DNA from 3 places in the Paenibacillus sp. MB22_1 genome. Region 3 is predicted to be linked to each of the others. Evidence: riboswitches for the same ligand, from Rfam matches in the RefSeq annotation. Region 3 holds a riboswitch; each other region holds the start of a gene.
The links. A riboswitch is a leader RNA that binds a small molecule or an ion and turns the genes downstream of it on or off. The one in region 3 is predicted to bind cyclic di-AMP.

Region 1 (10,085 bases), 2.3 Mb from region 3:
AGGTTTTTTTTACTTCTTAGCCTTATACTTGCCTCCCTATTCATTATTGATGTTCAGCTTGAGCTATGCGGGGTGGTTTCAACGGCGAAAGAGTTGGAAGCGCTCCATAATCGTTGGGGCACTGATACCGGTTCTGATCATGTTTCTTCTACCTTCAGAGGCTTCACGTGATACACGGATACCGTTCTGGGCAATGATTTATTACGCTACCGCAGCAGTGCCATGCTTGAGGTTGGCATACCGTGAAGTTGATGAGAGGATCAGGCAGCAACACCGTGTGGTCTGTTGGATTGTTGTACCGTCGATCGGTTTTGTACTGCTTTTCGATTATATTCTGCCTTTGCTCCAATTCCACCCGCCCTTTGATACCAAACGTGCTGGTTTAGCAGCCGTGTGCATTTGCTTTTTTGTATTTGTTGTACGTTACGGTGTATTGGGCGTCCGAATCCGATTGGAGAAGTATTCCACATCCCCAGAGCCATATGGGGAGACTCCGCTTACATTTCAATTCTATCATGCTTTAAAAAGTGAACTTGGAAAAATACAGATTGCAGCCAGACGTATATTTTATCTTGCCCAACGAACCAAGCAACAGGAATTGTATCGGGATACATCTCATTTGATCGATGCTACCGAGCGGATTATGGCAATAGCTTTCCGTTTTCGTAATTCATCACAACAGTTGGTATTGTACGAGCAGTCATGCATTATAAATGAACTCGTTGAGCAACTATTGAATAGCTTGACGGGAGAATTTTGCAGCAAGAATCTTATCGTCCGAAAAAAATTGGATGAATCGATTGTTTTGCATTGTGATTCTGTTCACGTGCAGCAAGTCATGAAGAACCTCTTCTATAATGCCATTGAAGCGATGTCCGAAGGAGGGTGTCTGACAATAACATCGAGACTGTCGCAAGAAACGCTGGATATCTCTGTTCGTGATTCCGGTTGCGGCATCGCTCCGGAAGCAATGCCGTATATTTTTGAACCTCATTTTACAACCAAGTCGAACGAAGAGAACGATGGATTGGGTTTATTCTACAGTCATGAAGTCATGCGTCACCATCAAGGATCCATCGAGGTACAAAGTCTAATCGGAATCGGTACGACATTTACGCTTCATTTTCCCATCCAAAGAGTCATTCGTCATTCACCGCCATTGAACCGATGGGAGGGAGACCATGAGCAAGATCAAAGTATTATTGGTGGAAGACGATCCGGTGTGGAACGAATATATATCCGAAACGGTGAATCGAGAACCAGATTTGTTTTTGGTCGGAACGGCTCGGACGAAAGTCAATGCAATTCGCATTGTCAGTATGTTAGACATTGATGTGGTACTATTGGATGTAGTGTTGGATGGGAAAAAGGCAGACGGGCTTGACGCAGCGCTCGAAATTGTCTACATGAGTAAGGCGAAAGTCATCATGCTTACGGTATTAGACCAGGCAGAGATCGTTTCCGAGGCGTTCGGCAACGGTGCTTTCAATTATATTGTCAAAACGGCGCTCGAAGATATTCCGGAGGCAATTCGAGCTGCACATTCGGGACTATCCTCCATTCATGCTTCGGCTGCAGGCGTGCTTCGATCCGAATTTGTTCGAATGAAGCAACAAGAAATGCGCCAAAATTTGACGCGAACCGAAGTTGAAATCCTCCGTTTTATTCATAATGGTCATACCCGTTCCGCAATTGGGGAACATTTGCATATAACGGAAAGTACGGTCAAAAAGCATGTAAACCGAGTGATTCGAAAATTAAAGGTTCACACCGGTAGAGAAGCTGCCAAAAAAGCAAAATTGAAAGGAATATTATAAAGTCCATGTGTATTGATATAGAAAACCGGGAATAGCACCTTTAACCGATACAGGTAGGTGCTATTCTTTTTGTTTGTTAGTCAAACAACCAGTCAGGAATGCGTAACCAGCGTCGACTGAAATCTGACGACTGGCTATCTATCCCTGCCTCACAATCAAGGGTATTTAAACTTTTAAGCTTTAGTATCTATGTTTTGTCCGCGATACTGATCTTGTTTCTCTGGTTTGTGCTGCTGATGCACTGTTTCAGTATGTTGGTGATCTAACGATGTTTTCCTAGTCCCTCCGTGCATATTTCCCATCCCGCAATTCTTTGGCATTGAATTCGATATACCGCTTACTGCCATAGTTTTTCCTCCTCTATCACACTAGCCTTGCACCAAACCTGACATGAGAAATTACAGAAAAATTGTTTGTAAAATATCCTAAATATGGTTGCTATTACTGGTATTCTTCTGGTTGCTCATAAAAAAATCTCCTATTGTTAAGGTGTAGGCATGTTACCCACTCCATAACAGAAGGAGACCATAGCATGGGTAACAATAACTCAAAATCAGTCATTTGTAAATGCCTAAATTTGCTGAATGTCGGAGAATACCGCGGCCTGCTTGCCGACCATCGCACTCGCAAACTTACAACCGGTAAAGCCATTCAGATTTTTGTGGAGTCTCAGCTTGCAGGGCGTACCAGCTATGATGAAATCTCGGAACACCTTCGCATCATGCCGGATCTGCAGGACGACCATCTGAAGTCGATCAGTGCCTCTCAGCTTTCACGAAAGATCAAGCAACTCCCGACGGATCTGTTACAAGCGATCTTTCTCTGCAACATCGCACGCATCCAGGAGATCACCAAGCAGAAGCAAGGGATCCCGAATATCGGCAAGCTCCGGATTCTCGACTCCACCGTGCTTACCTTGCCTACCCTAGCTGGACGCTGGGCGTACTGGAGCAAAGAGCAAAATGCGGTCAAGATCCATACCCAGCTCGTGGTGGCCGATCGCGAAACGGTGTTTCCCGGCAAGATCATCAACAGCACAGCGGCGGTGAGTGATCAGGAAGTCGCTCTTGATCTGGTGGTGGCGGACGATGCGATTCATGTGATGGATCGCGGGTATATCCAGTACGAGCTATATGAATCGCTGATTCACCAACAGATGAGGTTTGTGGCCAGATTGCAGACCAAGAACAAGGTGACCATCCTCCATCAGCGAGCGGTTCCTGAGGGTTTTCCCATCACGATAGATGCGGACGTCGAGATCCAGTGGAACGATAAGCAGAAGCAGACGCATTACCTCCAAGCCCGACTGATCGAGTTTACGGATGAGCAGAAACGGACCTACCGCTTGCTGACCAATGTGCAGGATCGCTCTGCCCAAGAGATTAGCGAGATCTACCGCTATCGATGGTTGATCGAGTTGTTCTTCAAATGGATCAAGCAACATCTGAGGCTGGTGAAGATCTACAGCGCAAACCAGACCGCCATCTGGAACCAAATCTATCTGGCGTTGATCGCGTACAGCTTGGTGCTGTTGATCAAGTTAGAGATGCAAACGGATCTAAGCTTATGGCAGATCTTGAAACGCATGCGCTTATATGCTGAGCGATCGTGGGAAGAGTTTCAACAAGCTGTGTTACGACCGCCGTCTCGGCCATCCAAAGGCCGGCGTAAGAAAGGGCGGCCAGGAAGGCCGAGAAAACATCCGTTGAAGCTCAAGAGCGTCAAGATGGTACTAGAGTAACCGAACGATTCATCTACTAATTTTTGGTAACATGACTACACTTCACGTCCTGTTACCCTTTTAGCACATTGGCGGGAAATAGAAATGGAAAATTTTAATACAATAAGCTGATATAACTAATATTAACAATTAATTAAATACCATGTCACTTTAGATGCAAGGCTAGTGCCTCTATCAACTTTTTGCTACTCGTTTATCGTAGCATTTAATTGTGTCGTTACTATGTGGATTTAATGTGATGTTAAATATTTTGCTTCACCTATCTCATGCCTGCTCGCGTCCTAATCTCTTAATTTCGTTCTATTCTATCAGTGCTACGAATAAAAATAGATTAGTACTAAAACGAAGAGAAGGGGGAGACCAATGACGCGAACCAAATTGAGAGTGATCGGCCTGTCAGTGTTTCTATCATCTTTTTTAATTTCCCTAAAAGTCATCCCGGCGTACATTGAACTAAACGAACCTAAAGTTGGCACCTTACCTGAAAAAAGTCAGGTTCTGATGGTAAAAGAAGAAAAGATCATTATTCAAAAATCAAGTAAGACAATAAAAGCAGAGAAGCCAAATCCAATCGCTTCCTTGAAAAATTCAGCGGTGACCCCAACTGCGAAAAGGATGGTTCAAAAGCCGAAGCAATCGGAGCAACCACGAGTGCTGATTTACCATACCCATAATCGTGAATCTTGGTTGCCAGAACTTCAAGGTAAAACCGATCCCAATGAGGCCTTTGATTCCAAAATAAACGTTACTTTATTGGGAAAGGATCTATCCAATAAATTAAAAGTAAAAGGTATGAGTGTGATCCAATCTGCTGAAGATTATCCAAGTAAAATAAATAAATTTGACTACGCAAAATCTTACGCCTATTCAAAGGCTACATTGAGCAAGGAGCTCTTTAAACATAAATCCATTGAATATGTATTTGATATACATCGAGATTCGGAATCAAAAAGCAAAACAACCATACTGTACAACAATGTGAATTACGCTCAGTTATATTTTGTTGTTGGACGGGATAATCCCAATTGGAAACAAATCAAGAAATTTGCAGCCCGGCTACAAAATAAATTAAATGAAAAAATACCTGGAATCTCCAAGGGGATTTACCAAAAGGATCACTCCAGCGGGAATGGACAATATAATCAATCACTTGCCGAATATAGCGCGCTTATTATTGAAATCGGCGGTGTTGAAAATGCATTAGAAGAAAATTATCGTACGATATCGATTTTGGCTGATGCGATTCATGAAATTTGGCATGAAGATCATAACTCAGCCATTTAAGAAACATGATCGGATAATGCTCTACTGACCTCGGGCCGATGGACAAGCTTCATGTAAATATTTTGAATATGGGAACTTCATGATTCAAAGTTTTGATACATTCCTGAGCAAAAACTCCTGCCTAAATGGCAGGAGTTTTTGCTTACAGTTTCAGTAATTTAGCATTGATGGCTACAATGACGGTGCTTAAAGACATCAGGATGGCGCCAACTGCAGGATCGAGAACAATGCCAAACGGCAATAGAACACCTGCAGCAAGTGGGATGGCAACGATGTTATAACCAGTCGCCCACCATAAGTTTTGCATCATTTTACGATAGGTCACCCTGGAAAGCTTAATGATATTGACGACGTCTTGCGGATTGCTCTTGATAAGCACGACGTCAGCAGTCTCAATCGCAACATCAGTACCGGCACCGATCGCGATCCCTAAATCTGCCTTGGCAAGCGCTGGAGCATCGTTAACCCCATCACCGGTCATCGCTGTACGCAAACCTTCTTTTGCTTGAATCTGGTCGATTTTATCCGACTTTTGATGGGGGAGAACCTCGGCGAAGATTTCATCCAAGCCTAGCTGCTTGCCGACATATTGGGCCACCTTCTGGTTATCCCCCGTTAACATGATGGATTTAACCCCCATATCATTTAGTTCTTGAACGGCATCTTTGGCAGTGTCTCGGATCATATCTGCCAGTGCGATCATCCCTGCCACTTGACCATCAACGAGGATAAAGACAACGGTTTTACCCTCTTGCGACCATTGATTAAAGCGTTCCTCATCAAATGAAAGGCGCTTCTCCTTTACGTATACAGGACTTACCCCCATAATTTCCTTGCCGTCCACAATCCCTTGAAGGCCACTGCCCGGGAGTGCTTTGAAGTCAGTCACTTCTTTAAGTTGAATCCCTTTTTCCTTTGCAGCTTTTGTAATGCCTCTGGCGATTGGATGCTCGGAATGTGTCTCCACGCTTGCTGCATAGGTAAGAAGTTCCGTCTCGGAGGACGCGTTACCGAGATGGATATTTGTAATCCCGAATTCCCCTTTAGTTAAAGTTCCTGTTTTATCAAACACAATGGCTTGGATATTCCGCGCACCTTCAAATGCGGTTCGGTTGCGTATCAGGAGTCCGTTCTTTGCGGCAAGCGATGTCGAAGTTGCAATGACAAGTGGAGCGGCGAGCCCTAACGCATGTGGACATGCAATTATCAGCACGGTAACCATACGTTCCAAAGCAAAAGAGATCGGATACCCTAGTGTAATCCATGCGGCAAAGGTGAGAATCCCTACCACCAAGGCACCATAAAAGAGCCACTTAGCGGCACGGTTCGCCAGATCCTGAGCTCGGGACTTGGAAGCCTGGGCTTCTTGAACGAGTGCAATTACTTGCGATAGGTATGTCTCTTTGCCTACGCTCTGAACGGAAATCTTGACAGAGCCCTGACCGTTAATGGAGCCGCCAATAACTTGGTCGCCTACTTGCTTGGCATTCGGTACGGATTCGCCGGTTAGCATCGACTCATCAATCAAGGTTTCGCCTTCAGTAATCTGACCGTCGATCGGAACTTTTTCCCCCGGTTTGACGAGTACGATATCGCCTTTTTTAAGTTCAGTGACATCGATTTCGATAATCTCGCCTTTTTCTTTTACCAAATGTGCATCGGAAGGCATAAGTTTGGCGAGCTCCTCTAAAGCTTTAGAGGCCCCCATGATGGACTTCATCTCAATCCAATGCCCGAGCAGCATAATGTCGATTAATGTAGCAAGCTCCCAGAAAAAATCGGTTGTGGTGAGACCGAAAGTAGAGCTTGTACTATATACATACGCAACAACGATGGCGAGACAGATGAGAGTCATCATTCCAGGGTTTTTAGCGGAAAGCTCATCCTTAAGGCCTTTAATAAAAGGCCAGCCCCCATAGAAGAACACAAACGAGGACAATAGAAAAAGAAGGTACGTATCCCCTGGAAATCGCCAGTTTACGCCCATAAACATTTGAATCATTGGGGAAATGATCAGGATCGGAATCGTGACAATTAAGGAAATATAGAAACGCTTTTTAAAATTTTCAACCATATGCCCATGATGTCTGGAATGATCATGTCCGCCAGCGTGCATGCCATGGTTTACATGTCGGTGCTCATCATGCTGATGATGGTGCTCGTGTTCATCATGTTGTAAATGTTGGTGTTCGTTGGGTTCGTGGTGTAGTTCTTTATGTTGATGTTCAGAGGAATGTTGGGAATGATCGCTTTGATCATGTTTATGATTGTTATTCATGATCTTGCTCCTTCGCATTTTTATTTATTTTTAAGTAATTAATTTAACCTTTTTTGATATTTTTAATCACCTTCCGGTTCTTATTCCAACATCAACGTATTGTAGAAGAGAGGAAGAGAAAAATAAGCAGTTGCTAAGGACATATTCACTATGTAAGAAGGGAAGCTAAATAATTAAAATATTGTAACCCTACAAATTGTAGTATAAATATGGTACATTATAATGTCAATTTTCGGCGCGGTTTTATTTTATAAAAAATCATTTAGTTCGACATTTCAAATAACTCTCGAAAGCCTTTAGCAAGTGATTTAAGCCATTCATATCACGGTTTTTGTACTTCTAAAAAAATAAGGATTGACAAAATAACAGAAAATAGACTACATTATGTAGGGTTACAAAAAATTAATTTTTGCCGAATTTCTTAACAGAAAACGGGGGAACCACTTTTGGGTGAATTATTCTTTTCGTAAAAAAGAATATAGGGAACCTTCTACCGAACCCTCAGCTAACTCCGTAGGCATCGAAGGGAGACTACATATTTGAAAAAACTGATCTTATCGGCATTAGGTGCAGCACTTATTTTTTCAGCAAGCGCTACCAGTTCCTTTGCTAGTTCGGTCAAACTTGAAAATGAAGTGGATAAAGTCGTGGGGACGCCTTACCTGTATGGAGGTACAACAGTAGCTGGTTTTGATTGCTCGGGTTTTATTTTATATATTTTTGATAAGTTCAAATTGGATTTGCCTCGTACGTCAAAAAGCCAGGCAAAAGAGGGAACTCCGGTGGATCAGGACAATCTTCGAGCTGGAGACTTGGTATTTTTTAATACGGATGGGAAGGGGATTTCTCATGCAGGCATCTATATCGGCGACAATAAGTTTGCACACTCTTCAAGTAGTAAAGGTGTAAGAATAAGCAGTTTGTCAGAATCTTATTATAAAAATCGGTATGTTACTGCAAGACGTGTTGTGAGTGAGCAGAGTTACCTTAAAATGATTGGTGAAGAATAACCTTTAAAAGGACAAGCTATAGTTATGGGCTTGTCCTTCTATTTTTCGAATATGATCATCCAAAGAGGACGATCATATTCATAATTTGACCAAAGAAGATTTATTAACTACAATGTGTAGTATGTTAGACTTACAGCAGTTGTTGATTCTGGTCCAAGATAGGACTTTAAGAGTCAATTTTGGATGAAAGGGTGTAAGCATGTCTGTTAAACGTATGTATTTAAACGAGGAGGGGCTAAATCGCTTTTTTGGTTCTCTAGAAGCTCAAATCATGGAGATTATTTGGGAACATAATAGAATAACCATTAAAGAAGTGCAGTCTCTTCTGGATGATGATTTATCTTTCAATGCCGTGATGACGGTGATGAATCGCTTGATTGAAAAAGGGCATCTGAAGAAAGCAACTATAGGGAAGGGAAGAGCAAGACAGAGTTATTTTGAACCTGTACAAAGCAAGGAAGAATTTATTACCGAACAAACGAAAACTGTTACCGTAGGTTTAATTAACGACTATGGGAACTTGATGGTAAATCATATGGTTGATGCGATGCAGCAGGCCGATCCTCAGTTGATGAAGTTATTAGAATCACGTTTAAATGAATGGAAAAAAAATCGCCATGATAACCATTAAAAAGCATTCGATTATTTTTTACTTGATGATCGTCCTTGGTTTGCTCTTTTGGAGTCATATGGCATTTTATGTTCTGCATGAAATTTGGGGTTATTCCATTCAATGGGGAATATTGGAATATTGTCTTTCCGCTCTTGGAGAGACCACAATGATACACCAGTTCATATTAATAGGATTGAATATCATCATTTTATATAGCTTTCTGTCATTTTTTTACATTCTATTCAAACAAGTGTATCTTGAAATACAGTGGAATAAAGAAGTCCAATTCAAATCGGATATTTTGTTGACGGAAGCAATAAACAAAAAATATCAAAGATTTAATGGGAAAATAATAGTTATTAAAGACCATTCATTATTCGCTTTAACTTATGGCCTGAATCCGTGATAAAGGTTCTTTGAAAATTAAAGATAATTGAAGGAAAAAGCACCTCCGGTAAAGAAATTAAAAGAAAATCATAACTTTTCCAATTTCACCTGAGAGGTGCTCTATGAAGATCCAATTTGTCCGCTCGAAAGAGTTAATTCTCTCTACTCACGCCGGTCTTGCAACCGTTGGCGCTTTGCTTGCGCATACTGGACTTAGAAAGCGCCTGAATCATACAAAGATCAAAAGTATGAAAACACCGATTCATTCCCACGCCGATGTCATGAAGAGCTATCTGGGCCTGCTCTGCCAAGGCAAGAGCGACTTTGACCATATTGAGCCGTTTCGAAAAGACGATGTATTCACAATCTGCCTTCAGCTCCAAAAAGTCCCCTCCAGCCCGACTCTTCGCCAGCGTCTTGACGCCGCAGCACAGACGCCGGAATGGAACCGGATTTTACTTGAGGAATCCGCTGATCTCATTCGCAAGGTAAAGGCTCCATTAACAGGGCTGACAGCAGGTGAAAAGGCTTATGCGCCGCTGGATATCGACGTATCTCCTTTCGACAATTCCGGCACAAAGAAAGAAGGCGTATCTCGTACTTACAAAGGGACTGACGGCTATGCTCCCATCTTTGCCTACCTGGGCCAAGAAGGCTATGGCGTTAATGTGGAACTGCGTGAGGGCAGTGTGCATTGCCAGAAGGGAACAGCCGCATTTTTAGAACAGAGCATCGCATACGCCAAACGTGCAACGGACCTGCCGCTGCTCATTCGCATGGACGCTGGAAACGACAGCGCCGAAAATTTGCATGTTTGTCATCGCGAGAAAGCCGACTATATCATCAAGGCCAATCTCCGCAGAGAACCGAAGGAAATGTGGCTGCGCATTGCGGAAACGACGGGAATCGCCTGCCAGCAGCGCGAAGGAAAAGTCGAATATATCGGCGCGATAGA
Region 2 (10,085 bases), 810 kb from region 3:
GGTCCCACCATTCCGCGTTGGTCTCGATCAGCAGCTGCTTCAACCCGGCCTTCTGCTCTTTGCTCAACCCGTCCAAAATCACTCTGCGTTTTAACGCATAATCCATTTTGTTGACATGGTCAGCAAGAATTTTCCAGCCTCGGCGCGCTTCAGTATCAATCAACATCTCGCAAGCCGTCATTCCACCGTAGAACTGGCCTTCCGGCCCGCGGTCTACCGCAACCCAAACGATCCAGACCTGGCGGCCATTCGGAACGTCCTCACGGTTGGTCGAAAATTTGATGCCTTTCTCCACCTTGCTTTTGGCGTGCATGGCTCCGATGTCAATGTACACCTCATCGCCGTCGATGATGACCGGGGACATGCTGTTCAAATCGATGGAACCCGCGCCAAAGCCTTTATGTTTGCTCTTCTCATCATTACTGATAATGTTGAGGGCAAAAATCTTTTTACCCGATTTCGGTGTCTGATCCATAATTCCCTCCATATTCCTGCGTGCCTGCCGCCTCCGTTCCCATTAAACAAAAGCGGCTTATATAGTTATCCTTACATTTCAATCCAAGTTCAAAAAATGGCTTTTTAACTACCTCTCAATTTTAACTAATAATCTTCCAAATGCAAACATATACATGCTGTAGATGCTTGTCAACGGGAGGTATCCATTGTATGACCCGACGTACTATTGTCTACGGCATTTCCATCCTTGCCTTGTGCCTCACCCTCGGAGCCGCCTGGGTGACCCTGCGGGGAGGGGGGGATTCGCTGGCTTCGTTCGTACCGGCCAAGGCGGGGCCTAAAGCGGTCCAAAAAACCGGACAAACCCCTGCACCGCCGCAAACTGAAACCATTCAGCAACCGACCGCCGAAGTGCTCAGCAATCGGGTCGCCGAATACCACATCGACGTCACGCTGAACGAGCAGGAAGGTACGTTAACCGGCTCGGAGACGCTGACCTGGACCCATCCCGGCAAGAAAACGATCAACGAGGTGTACTTGCACTTATATCCTAACGCGTTTGCTTCCGAGGATACGACTTTTATGAAGGAATCGGGCGGAAAACTGCGGAACGACGTCATGCCCAAAGACGGCTGGGGATCCATGGAGATCACCGAGCTGAAAACGACCGACGGCATCTCCTTGCTGCATCGGATTCAGTACGTTCAGCCTGACGACGGCAATACGAAGGATAAAACTTTAGCCAAGGTGCGGCTGCCCGTGCCGGTCCAGGGCGGCGAAAGCCTGACGCTGCGGATGAAATTTACCGTCAAGCTGCCGAAGATTTTTGCCCGCATGGGCGTGGCCGACGATTTCGTCATGGCAGGGCAATGGTTTCCTAAGATTAGCGTGTACGAGCCGGTGGGTACCCGGGGGCGGACGTCCGAAGGCTGGAACCTCCATCAGTATCACGGGAACTCGGAATTTTACTCCGACTTTGGGATTTATAGCGTAAAGATCAACGTGCCCGAAACGTACACCGTGGCAGCCACCGGTTTTCAGACCAAAAAGGCGGTCTTGAAGGACGGACGGAAAACCTTGCAATTCTACGCCGACGACGTCCACGATTTCGCTTGGGCGGCTTCGCCGAACTTCATCTATGTAGAAGAGCCGTTCTCCTCTGCCGAAGTTCCCGGCGTGCGGATCAAGCTGTATCTCGATCCTGCACATAAGGATCTGAAGGAACGTTACTTCTATGCCGCCAAGGTAGCTCTGGCGAACTACAGTAAGTGGTATGGACGATACCCGTATTCCACGCTGTCCGTTGTGGTTCCACCGGCGAACGCAAACGGTGCGGGAGGTATGGAATATCCAACCTTGGTCACCGCGTTTGGAGCCGTCAGCGATTCCCCCGGATACGACGATCTGGAGCGCACGGTCATCCATGAAATCGCCCATCAGTTCTTCTACGGGATGATCGCCAACAATGAATTCGAGGAAGCTTGGCTGGATGAAGCTTTTGCCTCTTATGCAGAGGATAAGCTCATGGAGCAGGAGTTCGGAATCACCCCGAATTTGCCGATCCAGTCCGCCATGATTACCTCGCCGGCTTCCTTGACCCAGAACGCCTGGAAATACGGCTCCGGGGACGGTTATGCCAAGAATGCGTACTACCGAGGCAAGTTAATCCTGTTTGATATCGAGCGGCAGGTCGGCAGCAAGACGATGAAGCGGATTCTGAGCACGTACAGCCAGCAGTACCGGTTTAAGCACCCAACGACCGCCGACTTCCAACGGGTGGTTGAGCAAGTGACCAGCCGCAGCTGGAAAGAGTATTTTCAGCAATACGTCTATGACGGGAAAATGGCGGATTTTGCAGTGGAAAAAATTCAGATCACTCCGATCAGCCAAGAAGGCGGCCGGATTTACGAGTCGAACGTAGTCTTTACCCGCAAAGGGGCAACCCACCCGAAGGTTCCGCTGCTGTTTACCTTCACCGATGGTCACACCGTACGCAAGCAATGGAACGGGGAAGATACTCGCCTCGAGATCAAGATGCAATATAAAGCACCGCTGGCATGGGTTCAGATCGATCCGGATTACACCTTAACGGTGGAGAACCTTCACATCAACAACTATCTGAAAGCGGAAGTCCCTGAAACCACGCTGTCCCGCTCCAATATGAGCGTCACCAAGCTGCTTGAAGCGATCCTTGGGGGACTTCTGTGGTAAACCTAGGTCCATACTTCTATAAGGAGGGAAAGAAATGAGTTTCGTTCGTTTGGGGTGGACTGCCCTGAAAAGCCAATTTCCCTCGGTCATCATCTTGTTCCTGTACCAGCTGCTGTGGGGATTGTTCTTGTACAGGTTGGTCGATACCGCGGTAATGGCGCTGCTGCAACGATATCCTGACCCGCCGCCCACTGCGCTGTCGAAACTACTGTTCTTGCTTGAGGGACAAATGAATTTATGGAGCAATCCCGAGGTTCGGCTGTATTGCTGGCTGCTGGCAGGGATGGTCGTCCTGCGCATGATCTTGACTCCGTTGATCCAAGCCGGAATCTTCTACGGCTTCACACCGGCCGATCACCGCAGCCCGGGGTTCCCCCTGTTCCGAGGGATGAAGGAATTTGGCAAACCGGTGATTCTGTTTTACGCGATGGAGCTCGTGCTTACCTTGCTGCCCGCCTTCTGGATTGTACCGAGGCTGCTGTCGCTCTGGCCTGGACTCACCGGTATGGAAATCCCGATGGCAACCTGGCTCACCGGGCTTGGGCTGATTCTTGGCTGGTTCATCTACGGCTGGTTCATCCGGCAGTGCCTGTTATTTGTCCAGTTCGGCTACCTGTTTAAGGCCGGGGTTTGGAATTCCCTGCTGGTTTGCTTCCGAACCCTCTTGCAGGGCATCTCCATCTCGTTGATTCTCGGGGCTTTTGGCCTGATCCTCTTCCTTCTGTTCGGAACCGCATCTTGGGTTTGGACGGGGATGCTGGCCCTGATCCTGCAGCAGGCTTATCCCCTCTTCCGCTGCACGTTTAAGGTCTGGAAGATCGCCTCTCAATTTCATCTTTGGCAGTCAAAGGCACAAAAAAGTTAAAATTTTTTAACTCCTCAAAAACCCCGTAACAACAAGGCCTTCGCCGTTTGGCGAAGGCCTTCAGTCCTATTTCCCCTCTTAATCTTGTGAATTAGGCATTGCCAAAAGATACCTGACTTTGTTACAATAACAGCAACGCAATTTCAGTAACAGTTTTGTAATTATTTTTGTCATCTTTGGCAGGAGATTGGTGCCGGATGTCAAATAAGAAATGTCAGGTGTGAAAAACAAAGCCGAATTCCCTTCACCAGGGAAACGGGGGAACCACTTTGGGTGAATTGATCTCGCTTTAGAGGGATCATAGGGAACCTTCAACCGAATCCTTAAGCTAACCTCGTAGGCATTGGAAGGAGCATAACTTCTTGAAGAAGCGTTTGACGGTAGCAGCAGTAAGTTTTGCCATGCTTTTCACCATTGGAACTGGCAGCGTTTTCGCCGATTCCAAACTGGACAGCGTCATCGGCGGCGCGCTCGGAAGCAGCTATGTTGCGGGCGGAACCACAACCGACGGGTTCGACTGTTCTGGATTTACGATGTACGTCTTCTCGAAGATCGGCATCAAGCTGCCTCACCAATCCGCATCCCAATACAAAATGGGAACTGCGGTTGACAAGAGCGAATTGATCGAGGGCGATTTGGTCTTCTTTAATACTTCCGGTAAAGGCGTTTCTCATGTCGGCATCTACGTCGGCGACGGCAAATTTGCTCATGCCTCCTCCTCCAAAGGTGTAGTCATCAGCAAATTAAGCGAGAAGTATTACGTCGAGCGTTACGTTGGAGCGAAACGGATCATGAGCAACGACAAGTATGAAGATGTGACCGGTGAAATTGCTGAACACGATGATGTTCAATAAGAACTCGCTACGAAGCCCGTGGGGATGTTGATAACAACGTCTCTGCGGGTTTTTTCCTTGTCTTCCCTTCTCCTTCTCCCTAGCCCCAGTCCCTTAGGAACCATTACCCACGAATCGCCTCGCGAAAACAGGCCAATAGAAGCGTTTTTTTCGACAAACTTGTCAACTCTGGACGGCTTTGGTAAAATGAACAACGTAAATGGTAACAACTTTGTAATTATTGTTGTAACTGTTTCTGTGCAAGATCTTGGGTGCAATCTACAATGAAACTGCCGAATTCCCACGCACCCGGGAAGCGGGGGACCCACCATAGGGTGAATTGATTTTCGCTATAAAGGTAACAACTCCCAAACTAATAACTACCATTTCAATCAAGGTTACTTACCTCTATAGCAAATCATAGGGAACCTTCAACCGAATCCATAAGCTAACCTCGTAGGCCTTGGAAGGAGTAAGACATCTTGAGAAAGACTTTGACAGCAGCGGTAACGAGTTTAGCCCTCCTATTTACCTTGGGGGCAGGTAGCGCCTTTGCCGACTCCGCAAAAGCCGAGACAACGACGCTATCCAGTATCGTCGATTCCGTGTACGGGACGCCTTATAAATTCGGAGGCACCACGACAGCGGGATTTGATTGCTCCGGATTTACCCGGTACGTCTTCAGCAAGATGGGCATCAAGCTGGCGCGTGTGTCCGCCGCCCAGTATAAGCAAGGCACACCGGTACCCAAGAGCGAGCTTCAAGCTGGGGATCTCGTCTTCTTCAAGACGACGGGGACGGGCAAAGTATCCCATGTCGGTGTTTACATCGGCAACGGTGAATTCGCTCACGCGTCCTCATCCAAGGGCATCCGGATCGACAAGTTAAGCAATAGTTATTACCAGAACCGCTACGTTGGCGCGAAGCGAGTTCTCAGTAAATACGGTTATTCCGTCTACGCTGCGGAATCGTAATCCATTGATCTATCGGTTTCATCCTGTTCATCATCACTAATTCACCGCTGGGCCGGGTTCTCATTGGAACCGCCTTGCGGTCTTTTTTTATCTGTACTCTTATCTATATAACGAAACAACTGGGAAAAAGGTTGCCGCAAAGCCAAAAATCCCGCGCAAATCTCACAAATTCCCGAAGGGGGGGCAAAAACCTTTACAAGCTGCGTATTTCCGGCTATTGTGAGGATAATGGAACAATTACGACGGACTTTCCTTTAACAAAGGAGGGGCAATATGGACCAATCGATGTCTCCGTTTCGTATCGTGCCGATGGAAGAAGCCCATGGCGCGGAAATTTGCACCTGGCGTTACGATTCTCCTTACGACATCTACAGCTGGCTGCCTTGGGAGCAAATGAAAGCGCTTGACGTGGAGTTTGGGAACCCGGCGATCCGCGCCGAACAGTATGTCTCCGTGTTGAATGAAAAGGGCGAGCTTGCCGGCTTCGCACAGTACTTCCCGATGGAAGGAGTCACCCGGCTTGGCATCGGCATGAAGCCCGAGCTATGCGGCCATGGGCTGGGCAAGCAGTTTGTGAGGACCATCGTGGAGGAAGCCCGGCGCCGTAAGCCGGAAAACCAGATTGACCTTGAAGTGCTGACCTGGAACACCCGGGCGATCCGGGCCTACCAGAAGGCTGGGTTTGTCATCACGGATCTGTACGAGAAGATGACGCCTGGCGGGGTGTCCAAACCGTTTTATTGCATGGTTCATAAGGGGCTGCCTGAATAAAGGCACGCCCCTTTTTATGTCCTGTTTTGATTAAGACTATGACTTATGGTACACAATTTAATGAAAACGGATCATTTTTGTTCCTAATTTGGACACAAAGACTATGATCAACCCGCGTGTTCCGTTATAATGGATAGGTAGCATACATAGGAGGGGCGATTGAAATGCAAAAGTGGATCATGAGCGGTTTGTTCGTCATCGCAGGCGCTTTAGCCCTTGTATTGATGTTCACCTTGCCAAGCCGGGAAGAGGCTGCGCAAGAAGCCAAGCCGCAAATGCCTGAAATCACCATGAACGCAGAACAAGCCGAAGCCATCGTCAAAGCAAATTGCATCTCCTGCCACGGTGATACATTGCAAGGCGGAGCGGGCCCAAATCTGCAGAAGATCGGCTCGGAATTGACGGCAGAACAACTGTATTCCATCATCACTAAAGGGAAGGGCGGCATGATGCCTTCTTTTAAGGATCGCTTAAAGGAAGAGGAAATTGCGAACGTCGCCATGTGGCTTGCGGAGAAAAAATAAAAGCACGAAAAAGCACGACCGCCGGGAATTTACGTTCCCGGCGGTCGTTTTGTTACCCCTATAGTTTCGATCATGCTCTGATTTGGTTAATCCCCTGACCGCATCTTTTCGTAGACCTCGTTATATTGTTGCGCCTCCTTGATGTCAACGGCTGTAATGCCGCCTTCCTCCCAAGAGGTCAAACGGAGCGTTACCGTTTTATAGTCGATTGTGATAAAGGGATGGTGGTTAAATGCTTCCGAGATCGCTGCTACCTCATCAACAAATGCGATTCCCTTCATAAAGTTGGAAAACGTATATTTACGAAAAATCCATCGTCCTTCCTCTAGTTCCCATCCTTCCAGTTTTTCCAAATGCGCTTCTACTTCTTGCGGTGTAAACGGCATTATTCTTCCTCCCGTTCTCTTCAAGAACTCCTGTATATGTAAGTTTCCTCGTCACGCACCAGGATCTGAAGTTTGATTTGTCCTAGCTTCGTCTCCAACTATTGTATTCTCAAACCCCTGCCTTCATGCTTATCGCCATTGGATGGTACAGCGGCAGCAACAGTATCCGGTCATATCAAGGATACGGAGGTCAATTCGGAATCCCCAATCAGGATATTGATGCGATGTCCTTCGGGATCATAGATCACGATCGCACTGCCCACCTCGATCATCGGCTCCGAACCCAACCCAAAGAATAAATCCTCCGCCAGAGCTTCAAGCACCTCGCCGCGATCGGTATCCGATAACACTTCCCATTCGGAAGACTCCATTTCGAAGAAAAGATAACTATCTTGAATCCGGCCAACCGCGTTCGTCAAATCAGCCAAAATAAATTCATAATCTCTGCCGTGCTTCACGCCCACTGCGATATCCTCCCTTTCGACCTTCTGCATTTCAGGCCGCATTCTTATTATACCGGAAAAAACACCTTAAAAAAAAAGGGAAATCTGTCGATAAAATAGATAATCGTTTCAAACGGTGCAGGCGTGCCCCTTTCCGCAAGGATGCGGGAAGGGTAGGTAAGGTTCAATTTCTCTCAAGGACGAGGTGTACAATGGAATTTTCAACAATTATTGGTTTGATTCTCGGATTGATTGCCCTGATTTTAGGTATGTTCCTGAAAGGCGCACCCGTAGAAAGCTTGGTCCAGAACCCTGCGGCCTTTGTCATCATCTTTGTCGGAACGGCGGCAACGTTGTTTATGGGCTTCCCGCTGTCGGAGTTGAAGAAGTTTCCGACTTTGATTAAATTGACGATCGTCAAACCTAAAATGATCAGCAAAGCGGAATTGATCACCCTGTTTACGGAATGGGCGACAATTACCCGCCGCGAGGGCTTGCTGGCGCTGGAGGCGAAGGTTGAAGAGATCAATGATGATTTCCTGCGCGGCGGCATGCGGATGATCATCGACGGTAACGATCAAGAGTTCGTGCAGGACGTCCTGACAGAGGATATCGCAGCCACCGAAGAGCGTCACAAAGCCGGTGCATTGATGTTCTCGCAGGCAGGGATGTATGCCCCGACGCTCGGGGTACTTGGCGCCGTTGTAGGTCTGATTGCCGCCCTGTCCGACATGAGCGATATGGAAATTCTGGCTCATGCGATTTCGGGCGCATTTATCGCGACGGTATTCGGTATTTTCACCGGTTATGTGCTGTGGCACCCGATCGCCAATAAACTGAAACGTCTCTCGAAGAAAGAGATGGAGATCCGATTGATGATGGTGGAAGGCCTGCTGTCCATTCAATCGGGTGTGTCTACGATTGCGATTCAACAGAAGCTTGCCGTGTTCTTAACCCCTGCGGAACGTGCGGAAATCTTTGAAAAGGGGGCCGTTGATGGTGAGCAAAAAGAATAAAAAACACCAAGATCACGAAGAACATGCCGACGAGAGCTGGCTGCTCCCTTATTCTGACCTGATGACGCTGATGCTGGCGCTGTTTATCGTCCTCTATGGGATGAGCACAGTGGATGCGATGAAGTTCCAAGAGATGAGCGAAGCCTTTAAGAGCGTACTGACCGGCGGCACCAGTGTCCTGGATCAGAACGCCATGATCAGCAATAACAAGACTTCGCTAAGCGAAATCGAGACGCCAAAATCCACCCAGGATAGTCTGATGACCAAGAAGAACGAGCTGAAGCGTCAAGAACAGCAGAACCTGGAGGCGCTGAAGAAGCAGCTGGACACCTATATCAAGGAAAATGGATTAACGGATGACCTGGAAACGAAACTCAATCAATCCCAGCTGATGATCACGATTAGCGACAAGGCGCTTTTCGCTTCAGGAGAAGCCGTGGTGAAACCGGAAGCTCGTCAGTTAGCTAAGGCGATCTCCAACATGCTTCAGCAATTTCCGGATTATGAGGTTATCGTATCCGGCCATACCGACAACGTACCGATCTCAACCTATGAATTCCCGTCCAACTGGGATTTAAGCTCGGTGCGGGCGTTGAATTTTATGAAGATACTCCTGCTTAACACGAACTTGGATCCGAAGAAGTTTAGTGCCATCGGATATGGGGAATATCACCCTGTTGCCAGCAACGATACGGCTGCGGGCCGCGCACAGAACCGCCGGGTCGAAGTCTCGATCATCCGCAAGTACGTGGATAGCACCGAGCAGCTTGGCGTAACGGCTGCCCACGAATAAAGAAATAAGGACAGGCGCCTTTCGAGGCAAGCCTGTCCTTTATTTTTCGTAGACCGTGTCACGTTAGGAAAGCTCGTAATTCAGGGCCAAGCCCAACTCCCGCTTCTCTTGTTCGGTTAAGTCGCGCCAGGTGCCCACTTTCTGTTGGCCGAGATGGATGTTCATAATCCGAATGCGCTGCAGCCTGCGCACCTCATACCCGAGAGCGCTGCACATTCGGCGAATTTGCCGATTCTTCCCCTCGGTCAGAATAATTCGGAACACCCGATCCGAAACCCGCGTCACCTTGCACGGCAACGTCATTTCCCCGAGAATTTTAACGCCTTCGCTCATCGCCTTCACAAAGCTAGGTGTAATCGGCCGATCCACGGTCACGATATATTCCTTCTCATGCTTGCCTTCCGCCCGCAGAATTTTGTTGACGATATCACCATCGCTGGTGAGCAGGATTAATCCCTCCGAGTCCTTATCCAGTCGTCCAATCGGAAAAATCCGCTCCGGATGCCCAACGAAATCCACAATATTGCCTTTCACATGCGTTTCCGTTGTACAGGTGATCCCCACCGGCTTATTTAAAGCGATATACACGTGCTTAGAGCGCTTCGCCGCAATCGGTCTCCCATTGACCCGGACATCGTCTCCAGGCTCCGCCTGGCTGCCTAGAACCGCCTTGACGCCGTTAATGGTCACTTGGCCTGACTCGACCAGCTTGTCCGCCTCCCGCCGGGAGCAGAATCCCGTTTCACTGATGAATTTATTAATCCTCATGATGCTGTCTTTGGTCCCTCCGCATGGCCTAGCAGTTCGCTTTAA
Region 3 (10,085 bases):
GCGAGCCCCATGTTCATTCATGGTCATGATTCGTGGTTCCCCTTTCTTCAGCTGCTGCAAGCAAGTCGTCTTGCTTGTTTAAGGGAAGGGTTATCGTTACAATGGTCCCTCGCGGTTCCTTCGGCTGCGCCGATATCGTTCCTTCATGAAGCTCGACGATTCCTTTGCATATGGCAAGTCCCAATCCCGTACCGGTTATTTGCTTCGCAGCGGTTGAACGGTAAAACTTTTCGAATATCCGATCGTATTCGTCCTCGTTCAGTCCAATCCCCGTATCGGAGACCGAGATGACAACGCCTGCTTCCCCGGTTTTCACTGACAGGACGATTTCACTATAATCCGGACTGTATTTGATCGCATTGCTCACGACATTGACCAACATTTGCTCTAGCAATACTTCGTCACCCAGGACCATAATGGGCCCGTCATCCGGCAACTCGGTGCGCAGCTTTCGATGTTGTTGAAAGTCTTTGACCTGAGATAACGTGACGCCGATCAAGTCCTCCACATCGCACCAGTTTTTCCTGAGGCGCAGCATCCCGCTCTCCAGCTGCACCATGCTGAGCAGATTCGTCACTAGGCGATTCATACGAAGGGCGTCGTCACGAATCGTGACAAGAAGCTCCATTCGATCCTCTGCAGAGAAAATATGCCCGCCCTCGATCAGACCGGTTGCCGAGCCGATGATGGTTGCCAAAGGGGTGCGTAGTTCATGGGAGACCGAATCCAAAATTGCAGTACGAAGGCGTTCCGACTCTGCTGTTAGATGAGCAATTCGGGCTTCCTCCGCCAGCCTGAGGCGAGCGATTGCGCTGGCCGCCAAGCCTCCGAGAGCCTCGAAGAGCCGCTTTTGCTCGGTTGTGATCCCGGTTCGCGCTTCATTCGGATAGAGCGCGATGATACCATATGTGCGGTCTTCGGTCCGAAGCGGAATAAAATAACCCGGAGATTCGTTCAAACGCGAAATTTCCATTCCGGCCGTCTCGACGTGCTCAAACACTCGCTTTGCGATAGACATTTCCGTATTCTCTTGCCTGCAGTCAGGAAGATCGGCAGACTCATGGGCAAGTTTCAGGGTATTCTGGTCATCCGCCAAATAGATCGCGATTTCTGTGTCAAGGGTCTGCGAAACTTGTCGGGAAAAATTGTCCAGCATGGAATGGATGTCCGCGATCGCGCTCATCTGCTTGCTAAGCGCGTACAACGCAGCTGTGTGAGCTTCCCTTTGCTTGGAAAAGAGGACCTGCTGCTTCAGCTTGGCCGCTAGGCTGGCCGTTAATGCTGCCACCGCCAAATAGACGCCAAATGAAACCAGATAGCGCAAGTCTGATACGGTAAAGCTCAGTACAGGAGGCACGAAGAAGAAATCAAAGGCTAAGACACCCAGGATCGCCGCGTAGAAAGCAGGACGCAGTCCCCCGAAGACGGCATTGAAAAGAACCGGGAGTAAATAGATAAGAGCAATATTGACCAAGTCAAAAGCAAGACCAAACGGTTTTAATACCATGGTCATGAGAGCGATCAGCAAAGTCGTGCTTACGTACGATCGCAACGAAATCCATACCGCATTCCATTTATGCATAGCAAAACACATCCTGCTCTTTTTTGTGTCTCTCCTCTCTAGGTTACTGTAAAAAAAGAGTAAAATAAACCGGTACTGGGCGTAAAAATTTCGTAAAAATGATTGAAAAACCTCAAAATAATGAGTAAATACGAGAAAAATGATGATCTTCTGCCAGGGTCATGAATTCCCAAACATAAAGCACTCTTTTTAAGCGGATATACAATATGCTTCACTTTACAGTTTTTTTGTCTCGGAGTAACATACGTCCATGAATTGAATTGTTTTTCATTTACAGTTGCTTAATTGTGACTCAGGAACAAGAGGGAACCAACTACGGATCAGTGCTTGTGTGAGAGCAAGTCAACCGGATCCGTAAGGGATGAATTCCCCCGCTTATACGAAGCTTAAGCAGGGGCAGGGCGACTCTCACCGCCCGAATCCATAAGCAAAACTCGTAAATGCGGAAGCAGCTCTTTTCAAAAGTGTGGCCCTTGTAGAGAGAGGATGATGAAGCTTGTGATCGTAAGTTTCGACCACAGTGCTTATGCCTCTGTGGTGTTTCGTGAACATGATAATCATCGTTTCAATCGCTGAATTCTTCAATTAACACGAAGGAGCGGGGGAACCAATCGAAGCCGGTCTTGTCGGCTTCATGGGGTGAATCGCCGGTAAATCCGGCGTAGGGCGACTCTTACGCCCGAATCCGACAGCTAACCTCGTAAGCGTCTTTAAGAGAGGCAACAATTGTCGTGATTAGACACGGTGTTTTTTCGTGCCTAAGAAGCTGACGAAGAGTTCCTCTTCCGAAAGCTTCTTTTTTGTTGCCTGTACCAGGATGGAGGAGATTGGCTATGGAAGCTCAAGATGAGTTTGTACTCGTCTCTGCGCCCAACAAAACCGGGGAGCAGTTTATTAAAGCGTTGCGAATCAAAGGAATACCTTATGCAGCGATTACCAATAATGAAACAGAGAAGTCGAGATTGACACATTTGGGCGTCAAGCACATCTTAATGGTCGATACTGTAGACCGGGAAACCTGGCTCATTCCAGAGTTACCGGTAGGGAAGGTGTACTTGTTTGAGTCAAGTTTGCCCTTGATTTGCCGATACATTCAGATCTGCCGATCCTGGACAGGCAAGCCGATCTATATCATCACCGGCAGCAACAATGCAAGACTCATCTACAAAGGACTTGGCGCTAGCTATGTCATTTACACCCGCAGCGATGATGTTTCGTTTCTGCTTGATAACGAAAGCTGAATCCATATCAGGCAAACGTACCGGGTACATGCTTGAAGGGAGGGATGATCATTCATGATGGATATCGCAATGATTTTAACACTAGGTGGCGTATATGGATTGTTTTGCTTATTTTTAGCTTGGTGCGGACGAGTTGCAGGTGAATCGGGGGGAGAACGCTCATGATAATAGTTGCTGTTTTTACGGTTTTGATTTTTTTATATCTCGTTTTTGCTTTGGTGAATCCCGAAAAATTTTAATATGATCTGTATATGTTTGAGGAGGGCATGAAATGGCCATTTTGCAACTGGTAGCGGTCATTGTGATTTTAGTTTTTTTGGTCAAACCTTTGGGGGCATACATCTTTCATGTATTTTCCAATGAACCCAACCGGACCGACAAAATATTCGGACCGATTGAAAGGTTGATCTACGGACTGACCGGTTTGAAAAACCGCGCTGAAATGAGCTGGAAACGATACACGCTCAGCTTGATATTGACCAACGTTATTTTGGTGGCGGTCAGTTATTTGATTTTACGCATCCAGAAATGGCTGCCGATCAACCCGAACGGCATCGATAACATGGAGTCAACGCTTTCTTTCAATACGGTCATCAGCTTCATGACGAATACGAACTTGCAGCACTATAGCGGCGAAACGGGTCTGTCCTATTTTTCGCAAATGGCTGTTATTATGATGATGATGTTTACATCAGCGGCATCCGGCATCGTCGTAGCGATCGCGTTCATTCGCGGTTTGACAAGCAAAGGGAAAACGCTCGGCAACTTCTTCACCGATTTTGTCAAAGCGCACACCCGTTTGCTTATCCCGATGGCGATCATCGTGACATTGGCACTAGTTGCGTTGAAAGTGCCGCAAACGCTTAGTCCGACCGTTCAAGCGACTACGCTTGAAGGCGGGACGCAGCAAATCGCGATCGGTCCGGTAGCTTCCCTCGTATCGATCAAGCACTTGGGAACGAACGGGGGGGGATTTATGGGCGTCAATTCATCGCACCCGTTTGAGAATCCGAATCCGCTAACCAATGTTATCGAGATGTTGTCCATGTGGTGCATTCCGGCCGCGCTGACGTATACGTTCGGCAGATTCGCGCGAAATCAAAAACAGGGCTGGGTGATCTTCAGCGCGATGCTCATCTTGTTTGTCTCCTTCCTGTCCATCGTTTATACATCGGAACTGCGAGGGAACCCAGCGCTGAATGCGCTCGGAATCGACGCTTCGCAAGGCAGCATGGAGGGCAAGGAAGTTCGGTTCGGTATAGCGCAGTCGGCTTTGTTTACAACGGTTACGACTGCGGCTACAACAGGTACGGTCAATAACATGCACGATACGTTGACGCCGCTGGGCGGTCTCGTCCCGCTGGCGCAAATGATGCTGAACTGTGTGTTTGGTGGCGACGGCGTCGGTTTGGTCAACATGCTTATGTACGCAATATTGGGTGTCTTCCTTTGCGGATTGATGGTCGGCCGCACGCCGGAATTTATGGGGCGCAAAATTGAAGCTCGAGAAATGAAACTGGTTGCCATCGCGATTCTCGCTCACCCGCTTATTATTCTTGCGCCTACGGCCATTGCCTTTTTGACGGACTTGGGGAAAGGGGCCATCAGCAATCCCGGCTTCCACGGCATATCGCAGGTGCTTTATGAGTATACGTCTTCCGCCGCGAACAACGGTTCCGGCTTCGAAGGTTTGGCTGACAACACAACGTTCTGGAACGTTTCTACGGGACTTGTCATGCTGTTCGGACGGTACGTTTCCATTGTGGCATTGCTCGGCGTAGCCGGTTCTCTGGCGGCGAAACAATGGGTTCCGGAAACGATCGGAACGTTCCGCACGGACACCAAATTGTTTACGGGTATTCTCGTCGGTATCGTACTGATTATCGGAGCTTTGACCTTTTTGCCCGCCCTTGTTCTCGGTCCGATCGCAGAACATTTGACGCTCCTGAAATAGAAGAGGTGAGATCATGAATACGAAACGAAGAAGCATGTTGTCCGGAGAGATTGTCAAAAAGGCGATCTTGGACAGCTTTATCAAATTAAATCCGGTTGTCATGATGAAAAATCCGGTCATGTTTGTCGTCGAAGCAGGAACGTTCGTCGTGTTGTTAATGACGTTGTTTCCGGGCTACTTCGGTACCGAAGGACGAGTTGGATTTAATCTGGCGGTTTTTCTAATTTTGCTATTTACCGTGCTGTTCGCCAACTTCGCCGAGGCATTGGCTGAGGGCAGAGGAAAAGCGCAGGCCGACACTCTCAAGAAGACGAAAAAAGAAATCATGGCCAATAAAGTGACCGGCAACAGCGTGAAGGTGGTTCCGTCCACGGAACTGCGCAAAGGCGATGTTGTAATTGTCTCGCAAGGGGAGATGATTCCGGGTGACGGGGAGGTCATTGATGGGCTCGCTTCCGTGGACGAGTCAGCCATTACCGGCGAATCCGCTCCTGTCATCAAAGAAGCAGGCGGCGATTTCAGTTCGGTAACCGGCGGCACGCGGGTCGTTAGCGACCGGATAACCGTACGGATTACAAGCGACCCTGGCGAATCGTTCATCGATCGGATGATCGCATTGGTCGAAGGCGCAAAGAGACAAAAAACGCCAAACGAAATCGCGCTGAATACCCTGCTTGTCAGCCTGACCCTGATTTTCCTGATCGTTGTGGTGACATTGGCGCCGATGGCCGATTATCTTGGAATCAAATTGGAGATTCCCGTTCTGATTTCGCTGCTGGTATGTCTCATTCCAACAACGATCGGCGGTTTATTATCCGCAATCGGTATTGCCGGGATGGACCGAGTAACCCGTTTCAATGTACTGGCCATGTCAGGGAAAGCGGTGGAAGCGGCAGGCGACATCGATACGATGATTTTGGACAAAACAGGTACAATCACGTTTGGGAACCGGATGGCCAGCGAGTTCATCGCGGTTGGGGATACGACCGTAGAGACGGTAGCCGAATGGGCAGCCGTCAGTTCAGTGAAGGATGAAACACCCGAAGGCCGATCCGTACTCGAACTCATGAAAAAAGAAGGGTATACGTATCCAACGAATGCGGCTGAAGGTGCGGAATTCATAGAATTTAAAGCGGAAACTCGCATGAGCGGTATCGATTTGCCGAATGGACGAAAAGTTCGCAAAGGCGCGGTTGACGCAGTCAAGGCTTGGGTCAGTGCACAAGGAGGGGTTATTCCCACCGATTTGGAACAAAAAGGGAACGCGATCGCATCGGAGGGCGGAACGCCGCTCGCCGTTGCCGTCGACAATCGAATTTACGGACTCATTTATTTGAAGGATACGGTGAAGCCCGGCATGCGGGAGCGTTTCGATCAGTTGCGAAAGATGGGAATCAAAACGATCATGTGTACAGGAGACAACCCGTTGACAGCAGCGACAATCGCACGAGAGGCCGGGGTGGATGACTTTATCGCCGAGAGCAAGCCGGAAGACAAAATTGCCGTGATCAAGCGGGAACAGGCGGCCGGTAAGCTGGTAGCCATGACCGGAGATGGAACGAACGATGCCCCGGCACTCGCGCAGGCGGATGTAGGACTTGCGATGAACAGCGGCACGACGGCAGCCAAGGAAGCGGCCAACATGGTCGATCTTGACTCCGATCCGTCGAAGATCATTGAAGTCGTAGCGATCGGCAAGCAACTGCTAATGACGCGCGGCGCTCTGACCACCTTCAGCGTGGCGAACGACATCGCCAAATATTTTGCCATTATCCCGGCCATGTTCATGCAGGCGATTCCGGAAATGAACGTATTGAATGTAATGGGACTCGGATCACCAATGTCGGCCATTTTGTCGGCGCTTGTGTTTAATGCGATCATTATCCCGTTGCTTATTCCGTTGGCCATGAAGGGCGTTGCCTACAAACCGATGAGTTCCGCCCAATTGCTCAGCCGGAACCTGCTTATTTATGGATTGGGCGGTGTCATCGCGCCGTTCGTCGGGATTAAATTGATCGACATGGTCGTTCACTTATGGGTGTAGTTGAAACGGAATACAGAGAGGATTGAAATGGAATGAATCATTCAGAGCAGCATGTTCAGGGACTTTCCCGCGGATCTTACTTGTTTTCCATGATTCGGCTCAGTTTGTTGTTCATATTGCTATGCGGAATTGTGTATCCGCTCGTTTGCACCGGCATCGCGCAACTTTTGATGTCAGATCAGGCTAACGGCAGTTTGATCAAAAGCAGCAGCGGAGAAATCATCGGTTCCGAATTAATCGGGCAAAACTTTACCGATCCAAAATATTTTCAAGGCCGGGTCTCCAGCATTGAATACAAAGCGGAAGCCTCCGGTTCCAACAATTACGGGCCATCGAACCCGGACTTGCTGAAAAGGACGGAAGAATCCGTTGAAGCGTGGAAGGCAAACAATCCGGACGTTCCTGTTAGCCAATTGCCGATTGCCTTAATCACGAACTCCGGTTCAGGGCTGGATCCCCATATTACGCCAGAATCCGCCAACGTGCAAATTCCGCGTATCAGCAAGTTGACCGGTTTGTCTTCGAGCGAGCTCGAGAAACTGGTACAAGAACATACCGAAGGACGGGATTTGGGGATTTTCGGGGATCCAAGAGTCAATGTGTTGAAATTGAACATCGCGCTGCGCGAACTTATGAAATAGTTAAATATCATCTGCGAGCCCTGCCTATGGCCAAATAGGCGGGGTTATCGCATTTTAGTAAAGAGCTTGCGCAAGGGGGGAACAAGAGTGGGAAGTTTTCGCAGGAAGACGCCGGAAGAAATCCTGTACTCCATTTCCAAGCTACACCGTGGTCGGCTCAAAATCTATATCGGCGCGGTCAGCGGTTCGGGTAAAACGTACCACATGCTTCAGGAAGGTCAGCATTTGAAGCAGCAGGGAATCGATGTCGTCATTTGTGCGGTTTCGACAAGACAGCGGCCGGAAACGGTGGAGCAACTCGGAGACTTGGAACGTGTACCCAGCATTCACTGGATCAAGGATGGAATGGAGCGTAAGGACTTGAACCTCGAGGCGCTGGTCAAACGCAATCCGGAAGTGGTATTAGTTGACGGGCTTGCCCATCGCAATCGGGAAGGAGCACAGTTTCCGACACGTCTGGATGACATCCAATTTTTGCTGAATCATGGCATCAGCGTAATCACAACCGTCAACGTGTACGAACTCGACGGCGCGACGGAACTGGCGAGAAAATCGACCGGTGTCGTGGTGGAGGAAACCGTCCCGGCAAACACATTGGAGATGGCGGATGAAGTCCAATTGATCGACGTATCGCCGGAAACGATACTGAAACGGCTGGAGGAGGGGCATGTCAACGGTGACTCCTCGCCCATGTTGTTTGAGCGAAGCAACATCGGAAAATTACGGGAGCTGGCTTTGCGGCTAGTGGCGGAAGATGTGAACGATTCCCTCGAAAAATACCGCATGGAGCAAGGTTTAACCGGGCCTTCCGGAGTAGCGGAACGCATTCTCGTCTCGGCGCAATACCATTGGAACGGATCCATTCATGTCCGCCGCGGCCAACAAATTGCCAAACGCTTGGGTGGAGATTTGATGATCGTCACATTTGTCCATCCGAAAAAAATGCTGTCTCGCGAAGCAACTGCATTTAAGCGTTCCCTCTTGAAATTGGCCGATAAAATAGGAGCTAAATTCGAAGAACTCACCTTGGCAAGTAGACGGAAGCTTCCCGGCATGTTGGCTCGTTACGCAACCTTGCATCAGGTAACGAGAATTGTACTCGGCCATTCCAAGCTAAATCGCTGGCAGGAGCTGTGGCGGGGATCGATTACAAACGGCATCCTTAAAAAATCGAGACATACGGATATCTACTTCGTTGCGGATCGTGCTGAAAAGGAAGGAGAGCGGATACTGCCGACCAAAATGCTGACGGAAGGTCGGTCGGATGATCGCTACCGCAGGCTAAGCGATCAGGAAGTGGAGCGAAAAATAGGGGAAATCCGGAGAGGACGATTCAAGGTGCTCATCGGCGCCGCCCCCGGGGTCGGGAAAACGTATGCGATGCTTCGCGAGGGGAACGATTTGCAGAAGAAAGGCATTGACGTCGTCATCGGACTTCTCGAAACGCATGGACGAAAAGAAACGTTAGCGCAAGTCGGTTCGCTGCAAACGATCCCGCGGGCGAAGTTGGAGTATCGTGGAGCGAATCTGGAAGAACTGGACGTCCAGTCCATCATTCGCCGCAATCCGGAAGTCGTACTCGTGGATGAACTGGCACATACGAACGTGCCCGGCAGTAAAAACAAAAAAAGATTCGAAGATATTGTAGACATTTTGAACGCAGGCATTTCCGTTATTTCGACGATGAACGTACAGCATTTGGAAAGTTTGAACGATGCGGTTGAACAGATTACCGGCGTGCGAGTTCGGGAAACCCTCCCCGACCACGTGTTGCGCATGGCCGATGAAGTCGAGCTCATTGATGTCGATCCAAAAACGCTGCAGCAACGAATGCGGGAAGGAAAAATCTATGCGCTAGATAAAGTGGATCAGGCCTTGAATCATTTCTTCCGAACGGGCAATTTGATTGCTTTGCGTGAATTGGCGCTACGGGAAATCGCTGACGATGTGGACGAACGATTGGAAGCCTGGGAAAGAAACGATTCGCTTCGCGGACCTTGGAGAAAGCAGGAGACGGTCTTCGTCGGGGTAACATTAAGCACCAATGCTGAGCGCTTAATCAGGCGGGGGTTTCGAATTGCTTATCGTTTGAAGGCTGACTGGGTTGTAACGTATGTTCACGATCATGCTGAGGTTGCTGATGAGTTGAAAAAACGCATCAAAGTGCTGGAAGACTTGACAGCGCGGTTGGGCGGTAAGTTTATGATGCTGTTTGCCCGGAGCCGAAGGCAGATTCCATACCTTTTGCTGAATAAAGCCAACGATATCCAAAGTACGCAGATGATTGTCGGGCAATCGAAGCGGACCTTGTGGGAAAAAATATGGAAACGATCCGTAATCAGGCCGATTCTGCGTTATGGACGCCATATGGATGTGTTGGTGATTGCGGATATTGAGGCTTGCTATTATCAAGATGAAGGGTAACATAGCTTATCGTCTCATGAAAAAATAATTACGTTTTAGCAGATAGTTAATGGAAAAAAGTTAATAGATGTTAACGAAAAGGAGTTGGGAATGTTGCCACTTTGGAAAGTGAATGGAACTTCGCTATATTATGAAGTTTGTGGTCAAGGGACATCCCTCGTCTTTATTCATAGTCTTGGACTAACACATGAAATGTTTG

Region 1: it holds a riboswitch for cyclic di-AMP, as region 3 does, so the genes downstream of both, ACL02P_RS11600 (C40 family peptidase) here and ACL02P_RS22135 (hypothetical protein) in region 3, are expected to answer to the same signal.
Region 2: it holds a riboswitch for cyclic di-AMP, as region 3 does, so the genes downstream of both, ACL02P_RS18570 (C40 family peptidase) here and ACL02P_RS22135 (hypothetical protein) in region 3, are expected to answer to the same signal.

Annotation. Positions count from the first base shown of each region.
Region 1 is NZ_JBLADV010000002.1:2,523-12,607, reverse strand. It holds gene ACL02P_RS11630 (sensor histidine kinase) at 1-1,333, shown strand, start outside; gene ACL02P_RS11625 (LuxR C-terminal-related transcriptional regulator) at 1,221-1,817, shown strand; gene ACL02P_RS11620 (hypothetical protein) at 1,991-2,164, opposite strand; gene ACL02P_RS11615 (IS4 family transposase) at 2,350-3,558, shown strand; gene spoIIP (stage II sporulation protein P) at 3,922-4,842, shown strand; gene ACL02P_RS11605 (heavy metal translocating P-type ATPase) at 4,985-7,120, opposite strand; cyclic di-AMP (ydaO/yuaA leader) riboswitch at 7,521-7,655, shown strand; gene ACL02P_RS11600 (C40 family peptidase) at 7,660-8,130, shown strand; gene ACL02P_RS11595 (BlaI/MecI/CopY family transcriptional regulator) at 8,330-8,761, shown strand; gene ACL02P_RS11590 (IS1380 family transposase) at 9,253-10,085, shown strand, end outside.
Region 2 is NZ_JBLADV010000002.1:1,440,217-1,450,301, reverse strand. It holds gene ACL02P_RS18590 (YwhD family protein) at 1-475, opposite strand, end outside; gene ACL02P_RS18585 (M1 family metallopeptidase) at 667-2,667, shown strand; gene ACL02P_RS18580 (hypothetical protein) at 2,702-3,532, shown strand; cyclic di-AMP (ydaO/yuaA leader) riboswitch at 3,754-3,890, shown strand; gene ACL02P_RS18575 (C40 family peptidase) at 3,895-4,386, shown strand; cyclic di-AMP (ydaO/yuaA leader) riboswitch at 4,647-4,843, shown strand; gene ACL02P_RS18570 (C40 family peptidase) at 4,848-5,339, shown strand; gene ACL02P_RS18565 (GNAT family N-acetyltransferase) at 5,613-6,110, shown strand; gene ACL02P_RS18560 (c-type cytochrome) at 6,275-6,634, shown strand; gene ACL02P_RS18555 (4a-hydroxytetrahydrobiopterin dehydratase) at 6,721-7,020, opposite strand; gene ACL02P_RS18550 (hypothetical protein) at 7,191-7,484, opposite strand; gene motA (flagellar motor stator protein MotA) at 7,676-8,479, shown strand; gene motB (flagellar motor protein MotB) at 8,460-9,272, shown strand; gene rluF (23S rRNA pseudouridine(2604) synthase RluF) at 9,336-10,040, opposite strand; gene ACL02P_RS18530 (ATP-binding protein) at 10,082-10,085, opposite strand, start outside.
Region 3 is NZ_JBLADV010000002.1:2,254,739-2,264,823, forward strand. It holds gene ACL02P_RS22125 (response regulator) at 1-27, opposite strand, end outside; gene ACL02P_RS22130 (ATP-binding protein) at 14-1,582, opposite strand; cyclic di-AMP (ydaO/yuaA leader) riboswitch at 2,143-2,304, shown strand; gene ACL02P_RS22135 (hypothetical protein) at 2,416-2,823, shown strand; gene ACL02P_RS22140 (potassium-transporting ATPase subunit F) at 2,985-3,062, shown strand; gene kdpA (potassium-transporting ATPase subunit KdpA) at 3,095-4,777, shown strand; gene kdpB (potassium-transporting ATPase subunit KdpB) at 4,791-6,821, shown strand; gene kdpC (potassium-transporting ATPase subunit KdpC) at 6,854-7,462, shown strand; gene ACL02P_RS22160 (histidine kinase) at 7,550-9,886, shown strand; gene ACL02P_RS22165 (alpha/beta fold hydrolase) at 9,977-10,085, shown strand, end outside.